4 regions of the Escherichia sp. MAL-1 genome follow, and region 2 is predicted to be linked to each of the others. Evidence: predicted binding sites of a transcription regulator. Region 2 holds the regulator's gene; each other region holds the start of a gene.
What was found. Region 2 encodes PurR, which represses purine synthesis genes. Its sites were predicted from a motif close to CANGCAAACGTTTGCNTG; they were not measured.

Region 1 (6,059 bases), 730 kb from region 2:
GCGTGGTTATTACCGGCATGGAAACTCTCCACCGTACGCACGCCCGTTCGCGAAGGCATGACCCGCGTGATGCGCGACAAGCGTTTTGTCACCTATGTCCTGACGCTGGCGGGTTACTACATGCTGGCTGTTCAAGTGATGCTGATGCTGCCAATTATGGTCAACGACGTGGCGGGCGCGCCCTCTGCCGTTAAATGGATGTATGCCATTGAAGCGTGTCTGTCGTTAACGTTGCTCTATCCTATCGCCCGCTGGAGTGAAAAGCATTTTCGTCTGGAACACCGGTTGATGGCTGGGCTGTTGATAATGTCATTAAGCATGATGCCGGTGGGCATGGTCAGCGGCCTGCAACAACTTTTCACCCTGATTTGTCTGTTTTATATCGGGTCGATCATTGCCGAGCCTGCGCGTGAAACCTTAAGTGCTTCGCTGGCGGACGCAAGAGCTCGCGGCAGCTATATGGGGTTTAGCCGTCTGGGTCTGGCGATTGGTGGCGCTATTGGTTATATCGGTGGCGGCTGGCTGTTTGACCTGGGCAAATCGGCGCACCAGCCAGAGCTTCCGTGGATGATGCTGGGAATTATTGGCATCTTCACTTTCCTTGCGCTGGGTTGGCAGTTTAGTCAAAAACGCGCCGCGCGTCGTTTGCTGGAACGCGACGCCTGATTTGATACTCCCCCCTGACTCCTCCATACTGAAAGTGAACTGACAGCCAAATGGAGGAGTCACGTGAAGCTATACATTTACGATCACTGCCCTTACTGCCTCAAAGCCCGCATGATTTTCGGCCTGAAAAATATCCCCGTCGAATTACATGTTCTGCTCAACGACGACGCAGAAACACCCACCCGGATGGTCGGTCAAAAACAGGTTCCCATTCTGCAAAAAGATGACAGCCGCTATATGCCAGAAAGCATGGATATCGTTCACTATGTCGATAAACTCGACGGCAAACCGTTACTGACCGGCAAACGTTCCCCTGCCATTGAAGAGTGGCTGCGCAAAGTCAATGGCTACGCCAACAAACTGCTGTTGCCGCGTTTTGCCAAATCGGCATTTGATGAGTTTTCTACTCCCGCCGCGCGCAAATATTTCGTCGACAAGAAAGAGGCCAGCGCGGGTAATTTTGCCGACCTGCTGGCCCACTCTGACGGTCTGATTAAGAATATCAGCGATGATTTGCGTGCGCTGGACAAACTGATCGTCAAACCGAACGCCGTGAATGGCGAACTTTCGGAAGATGATATTCAGCTATTTCCGCTACTGCGTAATCTGACGCTGGTAGCCGGAATCAACTGGCCAAGCCGCGTTGCTGATTACCGCGATAATATGGCGAAACAGACACAAATCAATTTGTTATCATCAATGGCGATTTAATCCTGACCCGCCGCGGCAGCCTGTATTCGCGGGTTGCCGCCGTTTTCAGTTTTTTCTGCTGGCGAGTTTATCGCTGGTGACACATGCTGCGTTGTGTCAGGATATTGACGCAGATTTCATGTCGAGGACTACCATGAACAAGTTTTTATTTGCCGCTGCATTGATCGTCAGTGGCCTGCTCGTTGGCTGTAATCAACTCACCCAATACACCATCACCGAACAAGAAATTAACCAGTCGCTTGCGAAACATAATAATTTCTCAAAAGATATCGGTTTACCCGGCGTGGCTGACGCCCATATTGTTCTGACAAACTTGACCAGCCAAATTGGTCGCGAAGAGCCGAATAAGGTTACCCTAACCGGAGACGCCAATCTGGACATGAACTCCCTGTTCGGTAGTCAGAAAGCGACCATGAAACTGAAGCTGAAAGCGCTGCCCGTGTTTGATAAAGAAAAAGGTGCGATCTTCCTGAAAGAGATGGAAGTGGTCGATGCGACGGTACAACCGGAAAAAATGCAAACGGTGATGCAAACGTTGCTTCCCTATTTGAACCAGGCATTACGCAATTACTTTAACCAGCAACCTGCTTACGTCCTGCGCGAAGATGGCAGTCAGGGCGAAGCAATGGCGAAAAAACTGGCGAAAGGCATTGAAGTGAAGCCAGGCGAAATTGTCATTCCGTTTACGGATTAATGACGAGGGCGCATTCGCGCCCTTTATTTTTCGTGCAAAGGAAAACGTTTCCGCTTATCCTTTGTGTCCGGCAAAAACATCCCTTCAGCCGGAGCATAGAGATTAATGACTGCACCATCCCAGGTATTAAAGATCCGCCGCCCAGACGACTGGCACCTTCACCTCCGCGATGGCGACATGTTAAAAACTGTCGTGCCGTATACCAGCGAAATTTATGGACGGGCTATCGTAATGCCCAATCTGGCTCCGCCCGTGACCACCGTTGAGGCTGCCGTGGCGTATCGCCAGCGTATTCTTGATGCCGTACCTGCCGGGCACGATTTCACCCCATTGATGACCTGTTATTTAACAGATTCGCTGGATCCTAATGAGCTGGAGCGCGGATTTAACGAAGGCGTGTTCACCGCTGCAAAACTTTACCCGGCAAACGCAACCACTAACTCCAGCCACGGCGTTACGTCAGTTGACGCAATCATGCCGGTACTTGAGCGCATGGAAAAAATCGGTATGCCGCTACTGGTGCATGGTGAAGTGACACATGCAGATATCGACATTTTTGATCGTGAAGCGCGCTTTATAGAAAGCGTGATGGAACCGCTGCGCCAGCGCCTGACTGCACTGAAAGTCGTTTTTGAACACATCACCACCAAAGACGCAGCCGACTATGTCCGTGACGGAAATGAACGGCTGGCTGCCACCATCACTCCGCAGCATCTGATGTTTAACCGCAACCATATGCTGGTTGGTGGCGTGCGTCCGCACCTGTATTGTTTACCCATCCTCAAACGCAATATTCACCAACAGGCATTGCGTGAACTGGTCGCCAGCGGTTTTAATCGAGTATTCCTCGGTACGGATTCTGCGCCACATGCACGTCATCGCAAAGAGAGCAGTTGCGGCTGCGCGGGCTGCTTCAACGCCCCAACCGCGCTGGGCAGTTACGCTACCGTCTTTGAAGAGATGAATGCTCTGCAGCACTTTGAAGCATTCTGTTCTGTAAACGGCCCGCAGTTCTATGGCTTGCCGGTCAACGACACATTCATCGAACTGGTACGTGAAGAGCAACAGGTTGCTGAAAGCATCGCACTGACTGATGACACCCTGGTGCCATTCCTCGCCGGGGAAACGGTACGCTGGTCCGTTAAACAATAAAAATCGTAGCTTCCTGTTGTCATTAGGTTATTTTACCTGTATAAATAACCAGTATATTCAACAGGGGGCTATTATGCGAATTGAAGTCACCATAGCGAAAACTTCTCCATTGCCAGCTGGGGCTATTGACGCCCTGGCTGGCGAACTTTCCCGCCGTATTCAGTATGCGTTTCCTGATAATGAAGGCCACGTATCGGTACGTTATGCCGCAGCGAATAATTTATCGGTTATTGGCGCAACAAAAGAAGATAAACAGCGCATTAGCGAAATTCTCCAGGAAACGTGGGAAAGCGCCGATGACTGGTTTGTCAGCGAATAATATGCAGTGATTTTTGTTTTTGCCGGGTCGCCCCGGCTTTTTTATTTTACTTACGAATTTTGAGTACAAAATTTCTACACTTCCTCAAAATAATTGCACAATATGCTAAAAAAATATGAATGACATGCTGTTTTATTGTTCATATAAATCTTAAAAGCAGAAATTTATCTGTTCCCCCCTTTAAAAATTCGGTGAATACCCTTACTTATTGGTATACTGAAGTTGCTTCAGATAAAAACGCATTGAACCTCGAATAACGTTGTCTAGTAACACGAATTAGGGGGCCATGATGGAAAAAAATAATGAAGTCATTCAGACTCATCCGCTCGTAGGGTGGGACATCAGCACCGTTGATAGCTATGATGCGCTGATGTTGCGTTTGCACTACCAGACCCCAAATAAGTCCGAGCAGGAAGGGACTGAAGTTGGTCAGACGCTCTGGTTAACCACTGATGTTGCCAGACAATTTATTTCGATATTAGAAGCAGGAATCGCCAAAATTGAATCCGGTGATTTCCCGGTAAACGAGTATCGGCGTCATTAACATGACATGACCATCCACCCAAAAGGCACCTCACCGGTGCCTTTACCATTTCTGGGTTGTATATCTGCATTCAGTTAATTACTCTGCTTAAACCATGAGAGCAGAGAGAAAAAAATGAAATACGATCTCATCATTATTGGCAGCGGTTCCGTAGGCGCTGCCGCCGGGTATTATGCAACCCGCGCCGGTTTAAACGTGCTAATGACCGACGCCCATATGCCACCGCATCAACACGGCAGCCACCACGGCGATACGCGATTAATTCGCCATGCTTATGGTGAAGGCGAAAAGTATGTCCCACTGGTACTCCGCGCGCAAACACTGTGGGATGAGCTCTCCCGCCACAACGAAGATGATCCCATTTTTGTACGCTCTGGTGTCATTAACCTCGGCCCGGCTGACTCCGCATTTCTCGCCAACGTCGCCCACAGCGCCGAACAGTGGCAACTCAACGTCGAAAAGCTCGACGCGCAAGGGATTATGGCCCGCTGGCCAGAAATACGCGTCCCGGACAACTACATCGGCTTATTTGAGACTGATTCCGGTTTTTTGCGCAGCGAACTGGCGATTAAAACCTGGATCCAACTGGCGAAGGAAGCGGGCTGTGCGCAGCTGTTCAACTGCCCGGTCACCGCAATTCGTCATGACGATGATGGCGTAACTATTGAAACGGCTGACGGAGAGTATCAGGCGAAAAAAGCGATTGTCTGCGCGGGAACATGGGTAAAAGACCTGCTCCCGGAGCTGCCTGTCCAGCCCGTACGCAAAGTATTTGCCTGGTATCAGGCCGATGGTCGCTATAGCGTGAAGAATAAATTCCCGGCGTTTACCGGTGAACTGCCCAATGGCGATCAATATTATGGTTTTCCGGCAGAAAACGACGCGTTGAAGATTGGCAAACATAACGGAGGCCAGGTTATCCATTCAGCGGATGAACGTGTTCCGTTTGCGGAAGTGGTCAGCGATGGTTCGGAAGCCTTCCCGTTCTTGCGCAATGTCTTGCCGGGTATCGGTTGCTGCCTGTACGGCGCTGCCTGCACCTATGATAATTCGCCTGACGAAGATTTTATTATCGATACCCTACCCGGTCACGATAATACACTGCTCATTACCGGCCTGAGCGGGCACGGTTTTAAATTTGCGTCTGTTTTAGGGGAAATAGCTGCCGATTTTGCGCAAGACAAAAAAAGCGATTTTGATTTAACGCCATTCAGGCTTTCCCGCTTCCAATAATCATCATTACGGCCTCCAGAATGAGGCCGTTTTTACAGGAGTATTTAATGCGTCGGCTGTTGCACTATCTCATCAATAATATTCGCGAGCATCTGATGCTTTATCTTTTTCTCTGGGGATTGTTGGCAATTATGGATCTGATCTATGTGTTTTATTTTTAGTTTTCCGCACTGACATAAACTGACAAATATTTAATCTCCCTTTCATTTAGCGTGAAAAATTGAATGAGATTATTCCTGCTTCTACAGCACTCACCAGACATCTCTGATGCTGAACCCACTAAACTTATGAAGATTCTTTCATTATTAATTCAAAATTATTGAAATAAAAATAAATATCATTCAATTTGTTATTTTTGTGTTGCAATTCATTCTCCGACACGCCATTTTCTTTCTCTCGCAAATTCGTTTTGGATGCACTTATGTCATTCACAAATACCCCTGAACGCTATGGTGTTATATCTGCGGCCTTCCATTGGCTAAGCGCAATTATTGTCTACGGCATGTTTGCTTTAGGTCTGTGGATGGTCACGCTCAGTTATTACGATGGCTGGTATCACAAAGCACCCGAACTGCATAAAAGCATCGGTATTTTGTTAATGATGGGGCTGGTTATTCGCGTTCTGTGGCGTGTCATATCTCCACCGCCGGGTCCGCTGCCGAGTTATTCGCCCATGACTCGTCTTGCCGCAAGAGCTGGACATCTCGCATTGTACCTATTGCTTTTCGCCATCGGCATCA
Region 2 (6,059 bases):
TATACCGGCACGGCTAAGTAATTCGTTGGCGATACGGTACCAGTTGTCATCCGGTACGCTGACTTCTTCTATACACGATGAACTCATAGTTTCTCCATCACTGGTCGGTGATCAGAACCTTAAAACAGCGTAGACGCTTTTTGGGCTTTGTGAGAAATCTCGCAGAAAAAACCGCGAGTCTATAATCCGACGTAGAACAGAGGGAAAGGAGGAACCCTTGCCGAAATGACCATCCATAGTGAGTCGGGAACGATCCTGTCCCCGTAAAAACATAATATTTATCGTAGCTTTAACAACTCGAAATTAGTATAGGCCGCTAATTTCAATCATACAACAAAATTTTGTTAGCAGCCTAAGTATATCGATATAGATCAGTGTGATTCGCTATGAGCGACTTCGGCATTGCCATGATTCTGGCAGCCAACTTCTTCACAACGTTGCATCATGTAACCCAGCGCGACCAGCACTACTGTTGATAACATCACGCTGGTGGTGGTGAGCAATGGCGTGCTGATACTGATCAGCCAGGAAACTACCAGACTTGCGAGGAAGCACAGACCCAGTTGTAGAGTGTTCTGCAAAGCTGCGGCGCGACCAGTTGCGTGTGGGAAGGGACGCAGCGCCTGGGCGACAACAATAGGGTAGATCGCGCCATTGGCAATCGCCATCACACAGAATGGGATCAGGATTTCGACCAGCGACACATGGCTAATGAAGCCTGCAGCCCAGGTCGCAATGACGCTGACAGCAAACAGCACCAGCAACCACGGTAATAACTGCTTGCCTTGCCATTTCTGCAGTGCGGCGCGACAGCCATAACCACCAATCAGAAACGCGATAGTTTGCGGGACATAACTTAAACCAATAACTGCCGGGCTGTAGCCCATTTCACTAAGGATGAACGGTGAACCGGTCAGCCATGCAAAAAAACTGGCTGAACAGGCCGCATATATCAGCACGTTGCCGCGATAGGTTTTAGAACGTAGCAGGTCGGTAAAGGTCAGACCATCCTGACTATTGTTACGGGCCTTCGTCGTGGGTTTGAGCCAGAAAATAGGCAGAATCAGCACCACGGTAATGGCAAACAGGGTGGCGAAAATCGCCTGCCAGGAAAAATGGACCAGCAGCCAGCTTCCTAACAGGGGAGCAAGTGCCGGAGACAGACCCACCAGCGGCATGATGGTCGCAAAAATACGGTTGACTTTCTGTGAAGGATAATAATCCGTCACTAACGCTTGCCAGATAACCGCCGCGGCGCAGACCCCCACAGCCTGTACAAAACGCAATACCAGCAGCGTAGCGGCGTTTTCTACCCACAGCATCCCCAGACTACCTAACGCAAAAATTGTCAGGCCGATTAATAACACCGGTTTACGACCATAACGGTCGGAGAGTGGCCCCCACAGAAGCTGGGCTGCGGCAAAACCGGCAAGGAACAGACTAAGGCTGGCACTGACAGCAGACGCAGGCGTTTGCAGGTCGGCCTGTATGGCGGCGAAAGCAGGCAGATACATATCGGTTGCCAGAAAACCGAGTACGCTCAAACCCGCCAGCCAGACTAAAAATCTTTTCCCAGGTTGCATGTATATTCTCTAAATCTCTCAATTAAACACCGCCGCAAAGTGTAGGGAGTGAAATTAGTGTTGTGAAACGGTAATATTTGATGACTGGTTTCAAAAATTTTGTAGGCAGACTATGTGGTCAGAATATTCACTCGAAGTTGTTGATGCGGTAGCGCGTAATGGTAGTTTTAGCGCTGCGGCACAGGAGCTGCATCGCGTTCCTTCTGCGGTCAGCTATACCGTGCGTCAGCTGGAAGAGTGGCTGGCGGTGCCGCTCTTTGAACGACGGCACCGTGATGTGGAGCTGACCGCTGCTGGAGCGTGGTTTCTCAAAGAAGGGCGCTCTGTTGTCAAAAAAATGCAGATCACCCGCCAGCAATGTCAGCAGATAGCGAACGGCTGGCGCGGTCAGTTAGCTATCGCAGTGGATAATATTGTCAGGCCAGAACGTACACGGCAGATGATCGTTGATTTTTATCGCCATTTTGATGATGTCGAACTTCTTGTCTTTCAGGAAGTGTTCAACGGTGTCTGGGATGCGCTTTCCGACGGGCGCGTGGAACTGGCGATTGGCGCAACACGCGCGATTCCGGTAGGCGGTCGTTATGCCTTCCGGGATATGGGGATGCTAAGCTGGAGTTGCGTTGTTGCCAGCCACCACCCGCTGGCGTTGATGGATGGTCCATTCAGCGATGATACGTTGCGCAACTGGCCGTCGTTGGTGCGCGAAGACACCTCGCGAACGCTACCTAAGCGTATTACCTGGTTGCTGGATAACCAAAAAAGACTTGTCGTGCCTGACTGGGAATCATCGGCAACCTGTATCTCGGCAGGATTATGCATAGGGATGGTGCCAACACATTTCGCCAAACCGTGGCTTAATGAGGGGAAGTGGGTAGCATTAGAACTGGAAAACCCCTTTCCGGATTCGGCATGTTGTCTGACATGGCAGCAAAATGATATGTCGCCTGCGTTAACCTGGTTGCTTGAGTATCTCGGCGATAGTGAGACGCTGAATAAGGAGTGGCTGCGGGAGCCGGAAGAGACTCCCGCAACGGGTGATTAACGACGATAGTCGCGGAACGGGCCGTCAGCCACGGAGCGGCGTTCAATCAAGCGCGGATGCACTTCAATGGACTGCGGTTCTTCACGTTTGTTGACGATACGATCCAACAGCATGTTGAACGCTGTTTCACCCAGCGAGTCTTTTGGCTGATGGATCGTGGTCAGCGCCGGCGTAAAATAGCGGGCGTTGCGCACGTTATCATAACCGATCAGCGAAACATCCTGCGGGACGCGCAGGCCCATTTCATCAGCAGCACAAAGTGCGCCCATTGCCATGATATCGCCACCACAGAAGACGGCAGTAGGGCGATGCGGCTGCGACAGGATTTGCTGCATGGCGCGATAACCGGATTCAGGTTCAAAATCACCCTGCACAATCCAGCTTTCCGGCACCTTGATCATTGCTTCTTCCATCGCCTTCATAAAACCGGCAAGGCGGCCTGCGCCAGTGTTACGTTCCAGCGGGCCGGGGATAACGCCGATTTCGCGGTGACCGCGTTCAATCAGATAACGCCCGGCCATGTAGCCGCCTTCAAACGCGTTATCAATGACCGCATCGGTGAAGTCAGCTTTTGCTTCACCCCAGTCCATCACCACCATTGGGATATGGCGATACTCTTCCAGCATCGCCAGCAACGGCTCTGGGTACTCAGAACACATCACCAGCAGACCATCGACGCGTTTTTGCGCCATCATCGACAGATAAGCCCGCTGTTTCTCAAGATTGTTCCACGCATTACCCAGAATCAGGGTGTAACCTTTCTGGAAGCAATTTTTTTCAACCGCTTCAATGATCTCGGCAAAATAGGCCGCTTCGCTGCTGGTCGCCAGCAAACCGATAGACTTGGTGTGGTTAACCTTCAGGCTACGCGCCACCGCGCTAGGGGAGTAGTGTAATTCTTTAATCGCTGCCCACACGGCGTTGCGCGTTTCTTCAGCGACGAAACGTGTTTTGTTGATCACGTGTGACACAGTTGTAGTGGAAACGTTTGCTCGTTTCGCTACATCTTTTATTGTTGCCATTCCATTTCACTCCAGACCCTAACTTCAGCTCCTGCAAAATCGCAAGGTAAACGTTTGCCTTTACACACCTTACGCACAACAAAAGTGTTGCGGTACGCCGGAAAAACGACACGGAGCGTCAGGAAGGGGTCAATGGCCAGTACGCAAATAGTGTAAGCGTGGAATTTTGGCCGATCTTGACGAAAAGGGGAAGTGGTAAAAACACTTATCATTATAAATGACGGGAGATTTTTTCATCACAGTGTGTAAAAATGCGTAATATCACTTTTTGTGTGGTAATAAAAAAGGAGAAAACTTGATGAGCACCGACCTTAAATTTTCACTGGTAACAACGATTATCGTCCTCGGTTTGATCGTAGCCGTGGGTTTGACTGCCGCGCTGCACTGATTTCCTCTCGAGGGAGCGCGTTCTCCCTCGCATCTCCTTCCTGTTTGTTAGCAAAATGGCAAAAGTGTTTTCTCTTTTTGTTATTTTCATTTTTTTGTGATTGCTGTCATGCTTTCGCCACTTTAATGAATATCGCGTAATGACGCGAAGAGGTGGAGATAAGGCATGAAAATTAACTATCCGTTGCTGGCGCTGGCGATTGGCGCGTTTGGTATCGGGACAACGGAGTTCTCGCCAATGGGCTTGTTGCCCGTCATTGCGCGCGGTGTGGATGTCTCGATTCCCGCTGCCGGAATGTTAATCAGTGCCTATGCAGTTGGCGTAATGGTGGGCGCGCCGCTGATGACGCTTCTACTTTCTCATCGTGCCCGCCGCAGTGCGTTGATTTTCCTGATGGCAATTTTCACGCTAGGCAACGTTCTTTCCGCCATCGCGCCGGATTATATGACCCTGATGCTTTCACGCATTTTGACCAGCCTGAATCACGGAGCATTTTTTGGTTTGGGTTCAGTCGTGGCCGCAAGCGTGGTGCCAAAACATAAACAGGCCAGCGCAGTTGCCACTATGTTTATGGGGTTAACCCTGGCAAATATCGGTGGCGTGCCGGCGGCGACCTGGTTGGGTGAAACCATCGGCTGGCGGATGTCATTTCTGGCAACGGCGGGGCTGGGAGTGATTTCAATGGTAAGTCTGTTCTTCTCATTACCTAAAGGTGGTGCAGGGGCACGACCTGAAGTGAAAAAAGAGCTGGCGGTATTAATGCGTCCGCAGGTGCTGTCTGCATTGCTGACGACGGTACTGGGAGCTGGTGCAATGTTTACTCTCTACACCTATATCTCTCCGGTACTGCAAAGTATTACCCACGCAACACCGGTGTTCGTCACGGCAATGCTGGTGCTGATTGGTGTCGGATTCTCTATCGGTAACTATCTCGGCGGCAAACTGGCAGATCGTTCAGTTAACGGCACGTTGAAAGGCTTTTTGTTGCTGCTGATGGTGATTATGCTGGCAATCCCGTTCCTGGCCCGCAATGAGTTCGGCGCAGCTATTAGCATGGTGGTGTGGGGCGCAGCAACCTTTGCGGTCGTACCGCCGTTACAGATGCGCGTGATGCGTGTCGCCAGTGAAGCGCCGGGTCTGTCTTCATCAGTCAATATTGGTGCCTTTAATCTTGGAAATGCGCTGGGAGCAGCTGCTGGTGGTGCGGTAATTTCCGCTGGGCTGGGATACAGCTTTGTGCCGGTGATGGGAGCGATTGTCGCGGGACTGGCATTATTGCTGGTGTTTATGTCAGCCAGAAAACAACCTGAAACAGTTTGCGTTGCTAACAGCTAATTAAACAAAAACGCAGAAGGATAACCTTCTGCGTTACAGTTGCTGACAACGTGCGATTTATCTTGCCGGATGCGGTGTTAACGACTCATCCGCGTTGACATGAAAAGACGCGTTAGGCGTCGTATCATGCAGCGCTTGTCGGATGCGGCGAGTGCCTTATCCGACCTACATCGATGATCCGCGTAGGCCTGATAAGCGTAGCGCTTCAGGCAATGCTGCATTTGCCATCAGTTATTATGCAGCGAGATTTTTCGCTACGAATTCCCAGTTCACCAGCGCCCAGAAGTGCTCCAGATAGCCAGGACGTGCATTGCGATAGTCGATGTAATAAGCGTGTTCCCAGACATCAACGGTCAGCAGCGGAGTCGCATCGGTGGTCAGCGGAGTACCCGCGTTAGAGGTTGAAACGATAGCCAGTTTGCCATCGCTGTTTTTCACCAGCCAGGTCCAGCCAGAACCAAAGTTTTTGATCGCTGCATCAGTAAACTGCGCTTTGAAATCGGCAAAGCTGCCAAAAGATGCGGCGATAGCTTCAGCGACTTTTCCAGTCGGTTCGCCACCGGCGTTCGGTGCCAGGCAGTTCCAGTAGAAAGTATGGTTCCAGACCTGAGCTGCGTTGTTGAATACGCCACCTTCAGAGCTGCGAATAATCTCTTCCAGTGATTTACCTTCAAACGCGGTACCTT
Region 3 (6,059 bases), 1.3 Mb from region 2:
CAATGACCCGCAACGGCAATATGTTCGGGATTCGGGTAAGCGGGCTGGGCGAACGCTGGTTTACTGCGCCTGTAAACACTCCGCAAGGTCTGTTTTTCACCGGCTTCTCGCAGGAGCAGGCGAACCCGGATATGGGCGATAGCGCGATTACCGAAACCTTTGGTATCGGAGGTGCGGCAATGATCGCAGCGCCTGGCGTAACGCGCTTTGTCGGTGCGGGTGGCATGGAAGCGGCCAGAGCGGTATCTGAAGAGATGGCGGAAATTTACCTTGAGCGCAATATGCAGTTGCAGATCCCAGGCTGGGATTTTCAGGGCGCGTGCCTGGGACTGGACATTCGTCGCGTGGTAGAAACCGGCATTACGCCACTCATCAATACCGGTATCGCCCATAAAGAGGCGGGGATCGGGCAGATTGGCGCAGGCACTGTGCGGGCACCGCTGGCGTGTTTTGAACAGGCGCTGGAAGCACTGGCTGAAAGCATGGGGATTGGTTGAGGAACGCGCAATGACGATCATCCATCCTCTGCTTGCCAGCCGTAGTGCACCGAATTATCGCCAGTCCTGGCGGTTAGCGGGAGTGTGGCGACGGGCGATTAACCTGATGACGGAAAGCGGCGAACTGTTAACGCTGCATCGTCAGGGTAGTGGTTTCGGCCCCGGAGGATGGATGCTTCGCCGTGCGCAATTCGATGCGTTATGCGGTGGATTATGCGGCAATGAACGACCACAGGTTGTGGCTCAAGGGATTCGCCTCGGGCGTTTCACGGTTAAACAGCCACAGCGTTATTGTTTGCTGCGTATTACGCCGCCTGCGCATCCTCAACCACTTGCAGCTGCATGGATGCAACGCGCGGAGGAAACCGGGCTTTTCGGGCCACTGGCGTTGGCGGCAAGCGATCCGCTGCCTGCTGAGTTACGCCAGTTTCGTCACTGTTTTCAGGCCGCGCTCAATGGCGTTAAGACCGACTGGCGGCACTGGCTGGGTAAAGGCCCCGGATTAACGCCGAGTCATGATGACACGCTGAGCGGAATGCTGCTGGCGGCCTGGTATTATGGCGCTTTAGATGCGCGCTCCGGTCGCCAGTTTTTTGCCTGTTCCGACAATCTGCAACTCGTTACCACAGCGGTGAGCGTCAGTTATTTACGTTATGCCGCGCAAGGATATTTCGCCTCGCCACTCCTGCACTTTGTTCATGCTCTGAGTTGCCCGAAACGTACCGCTGTTGCGATTGATTCGCTGCTGGCGCTGGGGCATACGTCAGGGGCAGATACACTGCTGGGGTTCTGGCTTGGTCAACAATTATTACAAGGAAAACCATGAAAACACTGGTTGTAGCTCTTGGGGGCAATGCCTTGCTTCAGCGCGGTGAGGCGCTGACGGCAGAAAATCAATATCGCAATATCGCCAGTGCTGTACCTGCGCTGGCGCGCCTGGCCCGTTCTTATCGGCTGGCGATTGTTCACGGCAACGGGCCGCAGGTGGGGCTGCTGGCGTTACAGAATCTGGCGTGGAAAGAAGTGGAACCGTATCCGCTGGATGTGCTGGTGGCAGAAAGTCAGGGGATGATTGGCTATATGCTGGCGCAGAGTTTGAGCGCACAGCCGCAGATGCCGCCTGTCACGACGGTGCTGACGCGCATTGAAGTTTCGCCTGATGATCCGGCGTTTTTGCAGCCAGAGAAGTTTATCGGTCCGGTCTATCAGCCAGAAGAACAAGAGGCACTGGAAGCAGCTTACGGCTGGCAGATGAAACGTGATGGTAAATATTTGCGCCGGGTGGTGGCGTCTCCGCAACCGCGTAAAATTCTCGACAGCGAAGCCATCGAGTTGTTGCTCAAAGAGGGGCATGTGGTGATTTGCAGTGGCGGCGGCGGTGTGCCTGTGACGGAAGATGGGGCAGGGAGTGAAGCGGTGATTGATAAAGATCTCGCTGCTGCGTTGCTCGCTGAGCAGATTAACGCCGATGGGCTGGTGATCCTCACTGATGCTGATGCGGTATATGAAAACTGGGGAACGCCGCAGCAACGCGCCATTAGCCATGCCACACCGGATGAGTTAGCGCCATTTGCCAAAGCCGATGGTTCGATGGGGCCGAAGGTAACGGCGGTGAGTGGTTATGTCAGAAGCCGTGGTAAACCCGCGTGGATTGGGGCGTTATTGCGAATTGAAGAGACGCTGGCGGGCGAAGCGGGGACCTGTATTTCGCTGTAGTGATGAGAGCATCCAGCAATCGGTGCACCATGCCTGATGCGACGCTTGACGCGTCTTATCAGGCCTACAATGGGTACCGGATCGGTGTAGGCCGGATAAGGCGTTCACGCCGCATCCGGCAATCAAATGAGCACCAGGTTAACCGAACTTACTCTGCGCCCAAATCACGCCGCTGGCATATTCCGGCGGCAGCAGCGGGATTAAGGCTTCCAGCGTCGCAGTCAGACGCGATGTGTCGCTGTCGGTCAAATTCAGATGCCCCACTTTACGCCCCGGACGGACTTCTTTGTCGTACCAGTGCAGATGCACCAGCGGCAATTTCAGCCAGTCATAATTCGCATCGCTACCAATCAGATTGATCATCACCGACGGATTATTCACCACTGGTTGCGGTAACGGCAGATCGGTAATCGCCCGCAGATGCAGCTCAAACTGGCTGATGCTGGCACCGTTTTGTGTCCAGTGACCGCTGTTATGCACACGCGGTGCCAGTTCGTTGATCAACAGACCTTGCGGGGTGACAAAACACTCCATCGCCATCACGCCCACATAGCCCAGCTCCTGCATAATCGCCGAAAGCATCTCTTCGGCTTGCGCTTGCTGCTGCGCATTGGCCTGCGGGAAAGCGACGCTGGTGCGCAAAATACCGTCCTGATGCAGGTTATGCGTCAGCGGATAAAACACGGTACTGCCATCAAAGCCGCGCGCGCCAACCAGCGACACTTCACCAGAGAAGTTTATGCCCTGCTCGACAATACATTCGCCGTAGCATTCAGCCGGTAACTGCTCGGTTTCATCGGCGCGTAAACGCCATTGACCGCGACCGTCATAGCCACCAGTGCGACGCTTAACAATCGCCAGCTCACCTAAACGATCAAACACCGCAGGCCACTCGCTGCGTTCGGCAAGTAACTGCCACGGTGCAGTCGGCAGGTGGAGCTTATCGAAAAGCTGCTTCTGAGTCAGACGGTCAGCAATAATCGGGAACACATCGCGGTTCACAAAGGCCGGATGGCGCGCCAGCTCGCGGGTTAATGCGGTTTCCGGCCAGCGTTCGATCTCAGCGGTAATCACGCTTTGTTGAAAAGGCACCGCCGCCGGTTCAGCGTCCAGCCCGACTGGCCAGACAGCAATGCCTAACGGTTCGCCTGCCTGACGCAGCATACGGCCTAACTGCCCGTTACCGAGGACGCAAACCTGTTTCATGCCGCACCTCGCGGGTCCGGGTTTTCCAGCACTTCGTCGGTCTGGGCTTTGCGCCAGTCATTCAGACGCTGGTGCAGTTCTTTATCATGAGTCGCAAGAATTTGTGCTGCCAGTAACGCCGCGTTTGCCGCGCCAGCTTTACCAATCGCCAGCGTACCCACCGGAATGCCGCGCGGCATTTGTACGATGGAGTAGAGGCTATCGACACCGCTCAGTGCGGCGCTCTGTACTGGCACGCCCAGCACCGGCACCAGCGTTTTGGCGGCAATCATGCCTGGCAGATGCGCTGCGCCGCCTGCGCCCGCAATAATCACCTGATAACCGTTCTCTTCGGCGCTTTCGGCGAAGCTGAACAGTTTATCGGGGGTGCGGTGAGCAGAAACCACTTCAACGTGGTGCGGGACATTCAGGATTTCGAAGATTTCGGCGGCGAACTGCATGGTAGCCCAGTCGCTTTTGGACCCCATCACGATGGCGACACGCGCCGGATTATTGCGGGAAGACATGCGTCTTAAAACTCCTGTGGTGCACAACTCTCGGCTTTAGAGGGCACAGAGAATAGCACGGAAAGAGAGCAAGGAAAACGGTTGCGTGGCTGTGAAATCAGCAAAGTTGCGGGTTTTTTAAAACGGAAAATGAATCAGCTCAACGTCATCCGCCGTGACTTTCACCATCGAACCTTCTGTATGCCAGGCACCGAGTACCACGCGAAAAGCAGGTTGCTGGTTGGCGATAAGTTCATGTACCGCCGGGCGATGGGTATGCCCGTGGATCAGCCATTGCACCTGATGTTTTTCCATCGCACTGACTACCGCGTTTTGGTTAACGTCCATGATCGCCAGCGATTTACTGCTGTTGGCTTCTTTACTGTTCGCTCGCATTCGCGCGGCAATGCGTTTGCGCACAAACAACGGCAGGGCGAGGAATAGCGTTTGCAGCCAGGGTTTGTGGACTTTGGCGCGAAAAGCCTGATAACCCGCGTCATCGGTGCACAGCGTGTCGCCATGCATAATCAACACCCGGCGACCATAAAGTTCGAGCACCTTTTCTTCCGGCAATAATGTCATGCCGCTTTCACGGGCAAAGCGTTTGCCGAGCAGAAAATCACGGTTGCCATGAATGAAATAACAGGGAACGCCGGAATCGGACACCGCTTTGATCGCTGCCGCCATCTGGCGATGGAGTGGGTTGGGATCGTCGTCGCCAATCCATGCTTCAAACAGATCGCCAAGAATATACAGCGCGTCGGCCTTGCGGGCTTCCCCCGCTAAAAAACGCAGAAAACCGGCGGTGATCGCCGGTTCTTCCACGCAGAGATGAAGATCTGCAATAAAGAGTGTCGCCACGATTACTCGCTAACGGTCACGCTTTCAATGATAACGTCTTCTTTTGGCACGTCCTGGTGCATACCGCTACGACCGGTTGCAACACCTTTGATTTTGTCTACCACGTCCATGCCGTCAACCACTTCAGCAAACACGCAGTAGCCCCAACCTTGCAGGCTTTCGCCAGAGAAGTTCAGGAAGTCGTTATCAACCACGTTGATGAAGAACTGTGCAGTTGCAGAGTGCGGAGCCTGAGTACGTGCCATTGCCAGCGTACCACGGGTATTTTTCAGGCCGTTGTTGGCTTCGTTTTTGATCGGTTCTTTGGTGGCTTTTTGTTTCATGCCCGGTTCAAAACCGCCGCCCTGAATCATAAAGCCGTTGATAACACGGTGGAAAATGGTGTTGTTGTAAAAACCTTCGCGGCAGTAGTCCAGGAAGTTTTTAACTGTTTCAGGTGCTTTATCGTCAAAAGTTTTGATGACAATATCGCCGTGATTGGTGTGGAAAGTAACCATTTTTGCATCCTGTTCCGTTTGATTGGTGCTTCAACCCAGTTCGGGTCATATATAGGGTGGTGTTATAGCATAACCGCACGATCGGATCATCACGCAATGTATGCTGATTCGCGCGGGAAATATGGGTATTATACGCAACTCAATTACCCACACATGTCTAAACGGAATCTTCGATGCTAAAAATCTTCAATACTCTGACACGCCAAAAAGAGGAATTTAAGCCTATTCACGCCGGGGAAGTCGGCATGTACGTGTGTGGAATCACCGTTTACGATCTCTGTCATATCGGTCACGGGCGTACCTTTGTTGCTTTTGACGTGGTTGCGCGCTATCTGCGTTTCCTCGGCTATAAGCTGAAGTATGTGCGCAACATTACCGATATCGACGACAAAATCATCAAACGCGCCAATGAAAATGGCGAAAGCTTTGTGGCGCTGGTGGATCGCATGATCGCCGAAATGCACAAAGATTTTGATGCGTTGAACATTCTGCGCCCGGATATGGAGCCGCGCGCGACGCACCATATCGCAGAAATTATTGAACTCACTGAACAACTGATCGCCAAAGGTCACGCTTATGTGGCGGACAACGGCGACGTGATGTTCGACGTCCCGACCGATCCAACTTATGGCGTGCTGTCGCGTCAGGATCTCGACCAGCTGCAGGCAGGCGCGCGCGTTGACGTGGTCGACGACAAACGCAACCCAATGGACTTCGTTCTGTGGAAGATGTCGAAAGAGGGCGAACCGAGCTGGCCGTCTCCGTGGGGCGCGGGTCGTCCTGGCTGGCACATTGAA
Region 4 (6,059 bases), 960 kb from region 2:
AGGCGGAACGCTATTTCTCGATGAAATTGGCGATATGCCTGCGCCGTTACAGGTCAAACTGCTGCGCGTGTTGCAGGAGCGTAAAGTGCGCCCGCTGGGCAGTAACCGCGATATTGATATCAATGTGCGGATTATTTCTGCCACTCACCGTGATCTGCCAAAAGCGATGGCGCGCGGGGAATTCCGCGAAGATCTCTATTACCGCCTCAACGTTGTCAGCCTGAAAATTCCGGCACTGGCGGAGCGCACAGAAGACATTCCGCTACTGGCAAATCACCTGTTGCGCCAGGCGGCAGAGCGACATAAACCGTTTGTCCGCGCGTTCTCTACCGATGCGATGAAACGCCTGATGACCGCGAGCTGGCCGGGTAATGTGCGCCAGTTGGTCAACGTGATTGAACAGTGCGTGGCGCTGACCTCATCTCCGGTGATTAGTGATGCGCTGGTGGAGCAGGCGCTGGAGGGTGAAAATACGGCGCTGCCAACCTTTGTTGAGGCACGTAATCAGTTTGAACTCAACTATTTGCGTAAGCTGCTGCAAATCACCAAAGGCAACGTCACCCACGCGGCGAGAATGGCGGGGCGCAACCGGACAGAATTTTATAAACTGCTTTCCCGACACGAGCTGGATGCAAACGATTTCAAGGAATGAATTGGCGTTATGTGTTACGTTTAGCAGATCAAAAGACAGGCGACCTTTTCAAGGAATAGCATGAAAAAGATTGATGCGATTATAAAACCCTTCAAGCTGGACGATGTCCGCGAAGCACTGGCCGAAGTCGGTATTACCGGCATGACGGTGACCGAAGTGAAAGGCTTTGGTCGCCAGAAAGGCCATACCGAGCTGTACCGCGGCGCGGAGTATATGGTGGATTTTCTGCCGAAAGTGAAAATTGAGATTGTCGTACCGGACGACATTGTCGATACCTGTGTCGATACCATTATTCGCACGGCGCAAACCGGCAAAATCGGTGACGGTAAAATCTTCGTCTTTGACGTGGCACGGGTCATTCGCATCCGTACCGGTGAAGAGGACGACGCGGCAATTTAAACCGCGTCAAGGGTTGCCGGATGTTTCCATCCGGCAACATCAAATTACAGCACCTTATGCGGGCCAAAGCATTCGTAATGAATGTTTTCCTGCTTCACGCCCAGATCCACTAACTGTTTCGCGGTAAACTGCATGAAGCCAACCGGGCCGCAGAGATAGAACTGCATTGTCGGATCGCTGAACGCACCTTCCAGTTTGCTCAAATCCATCAGACCTTCGCTATCAAACTGACCTTTAGCGCGATCGGCTTCGCTCGGCTGACGATACCAGGTGTGCGCGGTAAAGCGCGGCAGTGACTGCCCCAGTTCCTTAACTTCATCGGCAAAGGCGTGAACATCGCCATTTTCTGCCGCATGGAACCAGTTCACTTGTGCTGTGTGGCCTGCTTTTGCCAGCGTGTCGAGCATTGCCAGCATTGGCGTTTGACCAACACCGGCAGAGATTAACGTCACTGGTGTGTCATCTGCGACAGCCATAAAGAAATCACCTGCCGGAGCGACCAGTTTCACGACATCGCCAACATTGGCGTGATTGTGCAACCAGTTGGATACCTGCCCACCCTCTTCGCGTTTCACCGCAATACGATAGCCTTTGCCATCCGGTTTGCGAGTCAAAGAGTACTGACGAATTTCCTGATGCGGGAAACCTTCCGGCTTCAGCCAGACGCCGAGATATTGCCCCGGACGGTATTCTGCCACTGCGCCACCGTCGACCGGCTCCAGTTCGAAGCTGGTGATAAGCGCGCTGCGCGGTGTTTTAGCCACAATGCGGAAATCGCGAGTACCTTCCCAACCACCGGCTTTGCTGGCGTTTTCGTTATAGATTTCCGCCTCGCGATTGATAAATACATTAGCCAGTACACCATAGGCTTTACCCCACGCGTCCAGCACTTCCTGCCCCGGGCTGAACATTTCGTCCAGCGTTGCCAACAGGTGTTCGCCGACGATGTTGTACTGTTCCGGTTTGATCTGGAAACTGGTGTGCTTCTGCGCGATTTTTTCTACCGCTGGCAGCAGCGCAGGCAGGTTTTCAATATTACTGGCGTAGGCGGCAATAGCGTTAAACAGGGCTTCACGTTGATCGCCATTACGCTGGTTACTCATGTTAAAAATTTCTTTGAGTTCTGGGTTATGAGTAAACATACGGTCGTAGAAATGGGCGGTTAACTTTGGCCCCGTTTCCACCAGTAAAGGGATGGTGGCTTTTACTGTAGCGATGGTTTGAGCGTCAAGCATATGGTCTTCCTTTTTTTGCATCTTAATTGATGTATCTCAAATGCATCTTATAAAAAATAGCCCTGCAATGTAAATGGTTCTTTGGTGTTTTTCAGAAAGAATGTGATGAAGTGAAAAATTTGCATCACAAACCTGAAAAGAAATCCGTTTCCGGTTGCAAGCTCTTTATTCTCCAAAGCCTTGCGTAGCCTGAAGGTAATCGTTTGCGTAAATTCCTTTGTCAAGACCTGTTATCGCACAATGATTCGGTTATACTGTTCGCCGTTGTCCAACAGGACCGCCTATAAAGGCCAAAAATTTTATTGTTAGCTGAGTCAGGAGATGCGGATGTTAAAGCGTGAAATGAACATTGCCGATTATGATGCCGAACTGTGGCAGGCTATGGAGCAGGAAAAAGTACGTCAGGAAGAGCACATCGAACTGATCGCCTCCGAAAACTACACCAGCCCGCGCGTAATGCAGGCGCAGGGTTCTCAGCTGACCAACAAATATGCTGAAGGTTATCCGGGCAAACGCTACTACGGCGGTTGCGAGTATGTTGATATCGTTGAACAACTGGCGATCGATCGTGCGAAAGAACTGTTCGGCGCTGACTACGCTAACGTCCAGCCGCACTCCGGCTCCCAGGCTAACTTTGCGGTCTACACCGCGCTGCTGGAACCAGGTGATACCGTTCTGGGTATGAACCTGGCGCATGGCGGTCACCTGACTCACGGTTCTCCGGTTAACTTCTCCGGTAAACTGTACAACATCGTTCCTTACGGTATCGATGCTACCGGTCATATCGACTACGCCGATCTGGAAAAACAAGCCAAAGAACACAAGCCGAAAATGATTATCGGTGGCTTCTCTGCATATTCCGGCGTGGTTGACTGGGCGAAAATGCGTGAAATCGCTGACAGCATCGGTGCTTACCTGTTCGTTGATATGGCGCACGTTGCGGGCCTGGTTGCTGCTGGCGTCTACCCGAACCCGGTTCCTCATGCTCACGTTGTTACTACCACCACTCACAAAACCCTGGCGGGTCCGCGCGGCGGCCTGATCCTGGCGAAAGGTGGTAGCGAAGAGCTGTACAAAAAACTGAACTCTGCCGTTTTCCCTGGTGGTCAGGGCGGTCCGTTGATGCACGTAATCGCCGGTAAAGCGGTTGCTCTGAAAGAAGCGATGGAGCCTGAGTTCAAAACTTACCAGCAGCAGGTCGCGAAAAACGCTAAAGCGATGGTAGAAGTGTTCCTCGAGCGCGGCTACAAAGTGGTTTCCGGCGGCACTGATAACCACCTGTTCCTGGTTGATCTGGTTGATAAAAACCTGACCGGTAAAGAAGCAGACGCCGCTCTGGGCCGTGCTAACATCACCGTCAACAAAAACAGCGTACCGAACGATCCGAAGAGCCCGTTTGTGACCTCCGGTATTCGCGTGGGTACTCCGGCAATTACGCGTCGCGGCTTCAAAGAAGCCGAAGCGAAAGAACTGGCTGGCTGGATGTGTGACGTGCTGGACAGCATCAATGATGAAGCCGTTATCGAGCGCATCAAAGGTAAAGTTCTCGACATCTGCGCACGTTACCCGGTTTACGCATAAGCGAAACGGTGATTTGCTGACAATGTGCTCGTTGTTCATGTTGGATGCGGCATGAACACCTTCTCAGGCCTACAAAATCTTGCAAATTCAATATATTGCAATCTCCGTGTAGGCCTGATAAGCGTAGCGCATCAGGCAATTTTTCGTTTATGATCATCAAGGCTTCCTTCGGGAAGCCTTTCTACGTTATCGCGCCATCAAATCTGTCGTAACTGCGCCTCAACATACAAATAGCCAATTCCCAGCACCTGTTGTGCGCGGCTTAATTGCCCAAAGCCAATTTGCGTCGCTTTCACGCTCGGTCCTTCGTCGCGGTCGAACGGGTTAAATCCTGTCTGGCGAATAATAGTATTAAGCCAGTTCTCACCAAAGGCACAACTGCGACCGTACAACCAAATCTGATTAATATTGAGGATGTTGAGGAAGTTATACAGACTCAAACCAATGGCATTGGCAGAGCGATCAACCCAGCTGGTGATCCACGGTTCTCCATTCTGCCAGGCAGCGATTAACTGCGCGGTTGTCAGTTTTTCAGGATCAAGCTGAGTATTAACCGGTTGTGATTTTAGCCATACCCGCGCCTGTTTTTTTAATGCACTTAACGAGGCGACGGTTTCCAGGCAGCCGTAACGTCCACAGTCGCAGACGACGCCATCCGGATTAACGATGGTGTGACCAATCTGTCCGCTACCATACAAACTGCCGCGATAAATTTGCTCGTTAATCACGAACGACGAGCCAATGCCGTAATCAACGTTGATCACGCAGAAATCCCGTTCCTGCGAATTATTTTGCCATTTCTCCGCCAGCGCCAGCATCACGCAGTCATTATCGACCATCACCCGAATGCCCAGCTTCTCTTCCAGCAGATACTTCACCTCAACCGGCGTTGTCCACGGCGCTTGCGGCATGGTTTGCGATACGCCGGTCACCGGATCAACCTGACCGTGGATTGCCAGCGCCAGATTGATGGTGCGGTCCGGCCACAATTTACGGTGGCGATGCCAGCATTTTTCGATTTCGGACAGCAGCGCCTGCGGCGTCGGTGCATCAATCTGTAAATACTCAAATTCACCTTTCGGACTTAAACAAGCATTAGCAACCTGACACTCAATACTGGTGGGCGTCACGTTCAGACACAGCGTCCAGTCACCTTCCGGCGCAATCAGCCATGTACCGCTACTATGCCCGCGCGTCTGGCTTTCATCGTCGATATTCACCACCCGTTTTTCGCTTTCCAGTTCCTGCAAAATATTACTGACTGCCGGAATCGAAATTTGCGCCAGCCGGGCCAGCGTTGATTTATTGGCGCGCTTTTGCCGGTACAGCAGTTCCAGAATCACGCATTTGTTATGGTGGCGAATCTGTTGGTTGTTAATGCAGGCTCTCATCTTCACTAAACCTTATTTAGTTAATTGCGTGATTATTCCGCGAAAACATTGCCAGATTGTTCAATACACTGCCACAAATCTTTTAATTCAGTATGTCTTGTTAATATTGAGGGCACCATGACTCCAGTAAAAGTGTGGCAAGAGCGCGTTGAGATCCCGACCTATGAAACCGGGCCGCAGGATATACATCCCATGTTCCTGGAAAATCGCGTTTATCAGGGATCGTCCGGCGCGGTTTATCCCTACGGCGTGACCGATACGCTGAGTGAACAGAAAACCCTGAAATCCTGGCAGGCGGTGTGGCTGGAAAACGACTACATCAAAGTGATGATCCTGCCGGAACTGGGCGGTCGGGTGCATCGCGCATGGGATAAAGTGAAACAGCGCGATTTTGTCTATCACAATGAAGTCATTAAACCTGCGCTGGTGGGGCTGCTGGGACCGTGGATCTCTGGCGGGATTGAGTTTAACTGGCCGCAACACCATCGCCCGACCACCTTTATGCCCGTTGATTTCACCCTCGAAGCCCATGAAGACGGCGCACAGACGGTGTGGGTCGGCGAAACGGAGCCGATGCATGGTTTACAGGTGATGACAGGTTTCACCCTGCGCCCTGACCGGGCGGCGCTGGAAATCGCCAGCCGCGTCTATAACGGCAACGCCACGCCGCGTCATTTCTTGTGGTGGGCCAACCCGGCAGTGAAAGGGGGGGAAGGGCATCAGAGCGTTTTCCCGCCGGATGTGACTGCGGTGTTTGATCACGGCAAACGGGCCGTCTCCGCTTTCCCCATCGCCACCGGC

Region 1: a site for PurR is predicted at 2,109-2,126, ahead of pyrC (dihydroorotase). Genes of this name have one in related genera too.
Region 3: a site for PurR is predicted at 3,996-4,013, ahead of purE (5-(carboxyamino)imidazole ribonucleotide mutase). Genes of this name have one in related genera too.
Region 4: a site for PurR is predicted at 2,479-2,496, ahead of glyA (serine hydroxymethyltransferase). Genes of this name have one in related genera too.

What each region holds. Positions count from the first base shown of each region.
Region 1 is NZ_CM129609.1:3,002,440-3,008,498, forward strand. It holds gene mdtH (multidrug efflux MFS transporter MdtH) at 1-666, shown strand, start outside; gene grxB (glutaredoxin 2) at 730-1,377, shown strand; gene ACU8XX_RS15050 (lipoprotein) at 1,511-2,071, shown strand; gene pyrC (dihydroorotase) at 2,177-3,223, shown strand; gene dinI (DNA damage-inducible protein I) at 3,297-3,542, shown strand; gene bssS (biofilm formation regulator BssS) at 3,832-4,086, shown strand; gene solA (N-methyl-L-tryptophan oxidase) at 4,201-5,319, shown strand; gene ACU8XX_RS15075 (YceO family protein) at 5,367-5,480, shown strand; gene ACU8XX_RS15080 (cytochrome b) at 5,741-6,059, shown strand, end outside.
Region 2 is NZ_CM129609.1:2,268,092-2,274,150, forward strand. It holds gene cfa (cyclopropane fatty acyl phospholipid synthase) at 1-87, opposite strand, end outside; gene punC (purine nucleoside transporter PunC) at 372-1,583, opposite strand; gene punR (DNA-binding transcriptional activator PunR) at 1,696-2,628, shown strand; gene purR (HTH-type transcriptional repressor PurR) at 2,625-3,650, opposite strand; gene cydH (cytochrome bd-I accessory subunit CydH) at 3,949-4,038, shown strand; gene ACU8XX_RS11095 (MFS transporter) at 4,204-5,373, shown strand; gene sodB (superoxide dismutase [Fe]) at 5,608-6,059, opposite strand, start outside.
Region 3 is NZ_CM129609.1:3,566,179-3,572,237, reverse strand. It holds gene ACU8XX_RS17845 (YlbE family protein) at 1-497, shown strand, start outside; gene ACU8XX_RS17840 (DUF2877 domain-containing protein) at 508-1,323, shown strand; gene ACU8XX_RS17835 (carbamate kinase) at 1,320-2,213, shown strand; gene purK (5-(carboxyamino)imidazole ribonucleotide synthase) at 2,352-3,419, opposite strand; gene purE (5-(carboxyamino)imidazole ribonucleotide mutase) at 3,416-3,925, opposite strand; gene lpxH (UDP-2,3-diacylglucosamine diphosphatase) at 4,043-4,765, opposite strand; gene ppiB (peptidylprolyl isomerase B) at 4,768-5,262, opposite strand; gene cysS (cysteine--tRNA ligase) at 5,436-6,059, shown strand, end outside.
Region 4 is NZ_CM129609.1:1,306,325-1,312,383, forward strand. It holds gene glrR (two-component system response regulator GlrR) at 1-652, shown strand, start outside; gene glnB (nitrogen regulatory protein P-II) at 713-1,051, shown strand; gene hmpA (NO-inducible flavohemoprotein) at 1,096-2,286, opposite strand; gene glyA (serine hydroxymethyltransferase) at 2,614-3,867, shown strand; gene ACU8XX_RS06435 (ROK family protein) at 4,065-5,258, opposite strand; gene ACU8XX_RS06440 (DUF5107 domain-containing protein) at 5,376-6,059, shown strand, end outside.